2 regions of the Kribbella sp. NBC_01510 genome follow, and region 1 is predicted to be linked to the other one. Evidence: predicted binding sites of a transcription regulator. Region 1 holds the regulator's gene; the other holds the start of a gene.

What was found. The regulator HrcA, encoded in region 1, represses chaperone genes, less so after heat shock. The targets are predictions, from matches to a motif close to TTGGCACTCGNNNNNNNCGAGTGCCAA.
Region 2: groES (co-chaperone GroES) is a predicted target of HrcA. The motif match lies at 1,557-1,583, and genes of this name have one in related genera.

Annotation. Positions count from the first base shown of each region.
Region 1 covers NZ_CP109418.1:5,255,329-5,258,737, reverse strand. The annotation lists gene OG558_RS26500 (16S rRNA (uracil(1498)-N(3))-methyltransferase) at 1-410, opposite strand, end outside; gene dnaJ (molecular chaperone DnaJ) at 411-1,553, opposite strand; gene hrcA (heat-inducible transcriptional repressor HrcA) at 1,582-2,604, opposite strand; gene OG558_RS26485 (Gfo/Idh/MocA family protein) at 2,711-3,409, opposite strand, start outside.
Region 2 covers NZ_CP109418.1:1,105,966-1,109,374, forward strand. The annotation lists gene groL (chaperonin GroEL) at 1-947, opposite strand, end outside; gene groES (co-chaperone GroES) at 1,129-1,425, opposite strand; gene OG558_RS05390 (peptidoglycan-binding protein) at 1,719-2,321, shown strand; gene OG558_RS05395 (THUMP-like domain-containing protein) at 2,331-3,409, shown strand, end outside.

The sequences.
Region 1 (3,409 bases):
TTGCTCGCCTCGAAGGCCCACTCCTGCCACTTCGCGAGCGTCTTGGCGACCCGTTCCGGGTTGGCGCGGAACTGACTCCGCTCCGCGTTCCACGGCACGATCACGTCGGCGCCCACCTCGGTGAGCATCTCCACCGCAAGCTCGGCCCGCTCCCCCTTGGGCACCGCCTGCACCACAACTACCCGCGGCCGCGCCGCCGGCACACTCCCCCGCTCATCCACGGAGACAGTCACCCCAGCCTTGCCGGCAGCAACCACCGGCCCTTCGGCCCAGGCCCCGCGCCCATCGGTCAACCGAACCCGCTCGCCGGGCCCGATCCGCCGAACCACGGCCGCATGCCGGCCTTCGGTTCCTTCCAGGGTCAGCTCGTCGCCGTCCAGCTTCTCGGCGAAGAAGACCGCGACTCCCATCTAGTGGGCGCCGAAGGCGTCGCGGAGGCGGCCGAAGACGCCCTTGTGGGTGGCTTGGACATGGCCTTGCGGGCGCTCCTCGCCACGGGACTCGGCGAGTTGCCGGAGCAGGTCGGCCTGCGAGTCGTCGAGCTTGGTCGGGGTCTCGACGATCACCTGGACGATCAGGTCGCCGCGCCCCGCGTGCCGCAGCCGCGGGACACCGCGGGCCGTGAGCGTCTGCGCGGTGCCGGACTGCGTGCCCGGCCGGATCTCCAGCGGGGTCGTCTCGCCCTCGAGGGTCGGCAGGTCGATCGTGGTGCCGAGCGCCGCCGCCGTCATCGGCAGCGTGACGGTGCAGTGCAGGTCGTCGCCGTTGCGGGTGAAGATGTCGTGCGGTTCGACCTCGATCTCGACGTACAGGTCGCCGGCCGGGCCGCCACCGGGGCCGACCTCGCCCTGGCCGGACAGCTGCACCCGGGTGCCGCTGTCGACGCCGCCGGGGATCTTCACGGTGACGGTACGGCGGGACCGGACACGACCGTCGCCGGCGCACTCGACGCACGGGTTCGGGATGGTCGTGCCGTAGCCGCGGCAGTTCGGGCACGGCCGCATGGTCCGCACCTCACCGAGGAACGACCGCTGCGTGTGGGTGACCTCGCCCCGGCCGTGGCAGATCTCGCAGGTGACCGGCTCGGACCCGGCCGCCGCGCCGGACCCCGAACAGGTCGGGCACAGCACGGCGGTGTCGACCTTGAGCTCCCGGGTCGTCCCGAACGCCGCCTCGGCGAGGTCGATCCGCAGCGGGATCAGCGCGTCCTGGCCACGCCGGGTCCGCGGCCGCGGCCCGCGGGTCGCCCCGCCGGTCTGGCCGAAGAAGGCGTCCATGATGTCGGTGAAGGTGAAGGCCTGACCGAACCCACCGGCCCCGCCGCCCGCGCCGGCGGTCGCGAACGGATCACCACCGAGATCGTGCATCTGCCGCTTCTGCGGGTCGCTCAGCACCTGGAACGCGCGGCCGATCTCCTGGAACTTGTGGTGCGCGTCCTCGGAGTCGTTCACATCCGGGTGGTACTGGCGCGCCAGTTTGCGGTACGCCTTCTTGATCTCGTCCGGTGAGGCGTCACGGCTGACGCCCAGGACGGCGTAGTAATCGGTGCTCATACTCCAGACCAGGGGTTGATAGCGATAGTCATGAGTCGGCCAGGATCTGGCTGACGTAACGCGCGACGGCGCGGACGGCGCCCATCGTGCTCGGATAGTCCATGTGGGTCGGGCCGACGATGCCGAGCGTGGCCAGCGCCTCCGACTTGGACCCGTACCCGGTCGCGACCACCGAGGTGGTGGCCAGTTCCTCGTACGGGTTCTCGTGCCCGATGCGGACCGTCAGGGTCTGCGGGTTGGTCGCCTCACCGAGCAGCTTGAGCAGGATGACGTGCTCCTCCAGTGCCTCCAGCACCGGCTTCACGTTGCGCTCGAAGTCGTCGCCGTACCGGGTCAGGTTGGCCGCGCCGCCGACCGCGATCCGCTGCTCGCCGCCCTCGTCGGTGAACGCTTCCATCAGGGTCGTCACGATGGCCGCCACCAGGTGGCGGTCGGACGGCTGGAACGCCTCCGGAACGGCGGCCAGCGAGGTCGCCGCCTCGGTCAGGCGCTGCCCGGCCAGGGCCGTGTTCAGCCGCGATCGCACGTCCGCGATCAGTTGCTCGTCGACGTCGTGCGGCGGCTCGACGATCCGCTGCTCGACCCGGCCGGTACTGGTGATCAGGACCAGCAGCAGCCGGCGCGGGGTCATCGTGACGACCTCGATGTGCCGGACGCTCGACCGGTTGAGCGACGGATACTGCACGATCGCGACCTGGCGGGTGATCTGAGCGAGCAGCCGGACGGTACGGCGGACGACGTCGTCCAGGTCGACCGCACCGGCCAGGAAGGACGTGATCGCCTTCTTCTCCGCCGGGGACAGCGTCTTGACCGTGCTCAGCTTGTCCACGAACAGCCGGTAACCGGCGTCGGTCGGGATCCGGCCCGCGCTGGTATGCGGCTGGGTGATGTACCCCTCCTCCTCCAGCGCGGCCATGTCGTTGCGCACGGTCGCCGGCGACACCCCGAGGTTGTGCCGATCCACCAGCGTTTTGGAGCCGACCGGCTCGTGGGTCGCCACGTAGTCCTCGACGATGGCGCGCAGTACATCCAGCTTGCGGTCGTCCAGCACGCGCACCACCCTCTCTCAGCGTCGACCCTTGGCACTCCAGCGCTCAGAGTGCCAGTCTACCGAGCCGTAGTAGCTCGCACCGACGCGTTGCGGCGTGGGACGGGTCTCAGGCGGACTCGGGCGACGCCCCCAACGGTACGGCGGCCGGGCGGCCGACCGTGCTCGCGACGTCCACCGGCTGGTCCTGGGCGGCCGCTTCGAGGAGTGACTCGAGTACGTCGAGCACGTGGTAGGCCAGTGCGCCGTCGGCCCGGTGTGGCTCACCGGTGCGCAGCGCACGCGCCATGTCCGCGACCCCGACTCCCCGGCCGGCTCCGGCGTACCCACCGCTGACCGGGACCTCGGTCCAGTCACGGTTCGTGGCCGTGGCGATCTCCACCGTGCCGTCGAAGCCGTTCGGGTCCGGCACCGACACACTGCCCTCGGTCCCGTGCACCTCGATCCGCGGCAGCCGTGTGGCCCAGATGTCGAACGACATGAACACAGTGGTCAATGCACCCGACTCGTGCTCCAGTACGCCGGTCACGTGCGTCGGCACCTGGACCGGGAAGGTCTCGCCGGCGCGCGGACCGGTGTGGATCTTGCGCTCGTCCTTCGACCGACCGCTCCACGCGGTGACCCGCCGTACCGGACCGAGCAGGGTGACCAGGCTGGTGATGTAGTACGGACCCATGTCGAGGACCGGACCGCCGCCGGGCTGGTAGTAGAACTCCGGCGCCGGGTGCCACAGCTCGTGTCCGGGCGTGACGAAGGACGCAGTCGCAGCATGCGGTACGCCGATGTCGCCGCGGTCGATGACCGCCCG
Region 2 (3,409 bases), 4.1 Mb from region 1:
CCGAGCACCTCAAGACCGACCTGGTCCAGCTTGAGGCCGACCTCGGGGGCGACGACCTGCGCGCCGGTGAGCGCGGCCAGGTCCTCCAGCATCGCCTTGCGGCGGTCACCGAAGCCCGGCGCCTTGACGGCGACGGAGGTGAAGTTGCCGCGGATCTTGTTCACCACCAGGGTGGACAGCGCCTCGGCCTCGACGTCCTCGGAGATGATCAGCAGCGTCTTGCCGGACTGCACGACCTTCTCCAGCAGCGGCAGCAGGTCCGCGATCGCGGAGATCTTGCCCTGGTTGATCAGGATGTACGGGTCCTCCAGCACCGCTTCGCCGGCCTCGGCGTCGGTGATGAAGTACGGCGAGATGTAGCCCTTGTCGAACTGCATGCCCTCGGTGAACTCGAGTTCGGTACCGAAGGTGTTCGACTCCTCGACGGTGATCACACCGTCCTTGCCGACCTTGTCGAACGCGTCCGCGATCAGGGTGCCGATCTCGGCGTCCCGGGCGGAGATGGTGGCGACGTGGGCCATGTCGCCCTTGTCGTCCACCGGCCGGGCGGTCTCGATCAGCTTGGCCGACACGGCCTCGATGGCCGCCTCGATGCCCTTCTTCAGGCCCATCGGGTTGACCCCGGCGGCGACGGCCCGCAGGCCCTCGTGCACCAGTGCCTGCGCCAGCACCGTCGCGGTGGTGGTGCCGTCACCGGCGATGTCGTTGGTCTTGGTGGCGACCTCCTTGGCCAGCTGCGCACCAAGGTTCTCGAACGGGTCGTCCAGCTCGACCTCACGGGCGACGGTGACACCGTCGTTGGTGATGGTCGGGGCGCCCCACTTCTTGTCCAGGACGACGTAGCGGCCCTTGGGCCCCAGCGTCACCTTCACCGTGTTCGCGAGCTTGTCGACGCCACGCTCCAGCGCGCGCCGCGCGTTCTCGTCGAACTCGAGGATCTTCGGCATGGAAAAAACCAGTCCCTCTCTGAATGTCTTCGTTAGCAGTTCGGATCCGGTCCCGCTGTTTCAGACCGACTCCGCCCCGGCACCGGTCGTCGGCACCAGGGCGGTGTCAGTCAGGAACAGCGGGCAGGGCGTGGAACGTCCCGGCGGGTCCGCCGGGGCGCGGGCCCACGCCCTGGGGTCGTCACTTGCTGACGACTGCGAGGATGTCGCGGGCGCCCAGGATCAGGTAGTCCTGGCCGTCGTACTTGACCTCGGTGCCGCCGTACTTGGAGTAGATGACCTTGTCACCGACGGCGACGTCCAGCGGGACGCGGTTGCCGTTGTCGTCGATCCGGCCCGGGCCGACAGCGAGGATCTCGCCCTCCTGCGGCTTCTCCTTGGCGGTGTCCGGGATCACCAGGCCGGACTTCGTGGTCTGCTCGGCTTCGAGCGGCGCGACGAGGACACGGTCCTCGAGCGGCTTGATCGTGACCGACACTTGCTGACCTCCACGGTCGATTTGCTTGTCAGTGGTTCAGACTGGTCGCGCTCCCCTGCCGTCGCGGGGGTCAGAGGCCGGACCGCTGGCACCCTCGGGTGGAGAGTGCCAACACCGAATCTAGGCCGCGATTAGCACTCGGTCAACTCGAGTGCCAGACCTGATCCGGCAGCAACCTCCTGGCCGCATCCTGGCGGGTGACCGGTCAGGCACGGAATGTGGTCAAACGCTGGGCCTATTTGGGGTCGGCGTGCGACCGTTCTGTCAACGGCGCACCGCCCCGAGGAGAAGCCATGGCTATCAGCTTCCCGTCTCTGCCCAAGCTGTCCGGCCGTACTGTCGCGATCCTGGCTGCCGTCGGCGCGCTCGCTGTCAGAGTCGTCGCCGCCGGCGCCGCGAAGGACCAGCCCGCCAGCGCCGGTGCTCCCGCAGCTGGACCGGCACCACAGACTGCGGCAGACCAGGCGACGGATGCCGCCCGGACCTCCGCCGACGCCGAAGCGAAGGCCGCGGCCGCCCTCCCGCAGTGCCGCGCGGCGCGGCTCGTACCGGTCAACCGCAGCTGGGGCATCCCGATGCCCTCGATCTACGGCAGCACCAGCACGACCTGCAACCTCATGTACGGCGACGACCCACACCGCGGCTCCACCGTGTACGGCGACCCCGACACCGCAATCCGGGTTCTCCAGCGCAACCTGAACTTCTGCTACGGCTCCAACCTCGCCGTCGACGGCATCTACGGCAGCAATACCCGCGCGGTGGTGAAACTCGTCCAGCGCAAGCACAAGCTCGTGGCGGACGGCATCTACGGCCCCAAGACCCGCTCCGCCATGAACTGGCGCCTTTACTCCTCCGCCACCCAAAGCTGGAGCAAAGGCTGCTCTAGTCCCCTCTAAGGTTGCGGGGTGACAGTCACCGCGTTGCTGGACGGGCCTGGCGCTGAGGTGCTCGCCGCTGCCTGCGCGGACTACCACCCCGGCCGCGAGCTCCAACTAGTCGAGAAGCTCCGGCGGCGGTACGACGCATCACTCGTGACTGCTGCCGTCACTCAGGCGTCGCTGCGCCACCGCGCCGTCGCCAAGTTCGGTGTCGATGCTGCGCGGATGTACTTCACGCCGGACGGTCTGGAGCAGGCCACCCGGACCACTGTCGGTTCGCACCGTGCCGCACGCATCGCAATAACGTTGCCCGGTGCCAGCGTGGTCGACCTGGGCTGTGGCATCGGCGGCGATCTCATCAGCGCCGCCCGCGCCGGCTTACGAGTCACTGGTGTCGAACGCGATCCGGAGACCGCAGCCACGGCCCGCGCCAACCTGGCCGCTCTCGATCTGCCCGGTGAGGTTGTCCTCGGTGACGCCGAGTCGACTGAGCTCACACCGTACGACGTGGTGTTCGCAGACCCGGCGCGGCGGGCGGATGGCCGGCGCGTATTCGACCACAACGCCTATTCGCCACCATGGTCGTTTGTCACTGGGCTCCTGCAGCGGACTGCGTGTGTGAAGGTCGCACCGGGCATCCCGCATGACGCCGTACCCGATGGGGTCGAGGCGGAGTGGGTCAGCGACGCGGGTGAGGTGAAGGAGGCCGCGCTGTGGTCTGGCGCGCTGTACGCCGGGGTCGCGCGGCGGGCCACGCTTCTGCCCGCCGGCGTCAGCGTCAGCGAGGCACCAGACGCTGAGAGTGGTCCGGTGGGTCAGTACATCTACGAGCCCGACGGAGCCGTGGTGCGAGCTGGGCTGGTGACCGCTGTGGCTGCCGCGGTCGACGGGTGGTTGCTGGATCCGCGCATCGCCTACGTCACGGCACCGAAGCTCGTGCCGACCCCGCTGGCGTCGGCGTACGAGGTGGTGGAACAGCTGCCGTACAAGGAGAAGGCGCTCCGGTCGTGGGTTCGCGCACAGGGCATCGGGACGCTGGATATCAAGAAGCGCGGGGTCGATGTCGATCCGGCCCAGCTGCGGAAGAAGCTCGCTCCCAAGGGCTC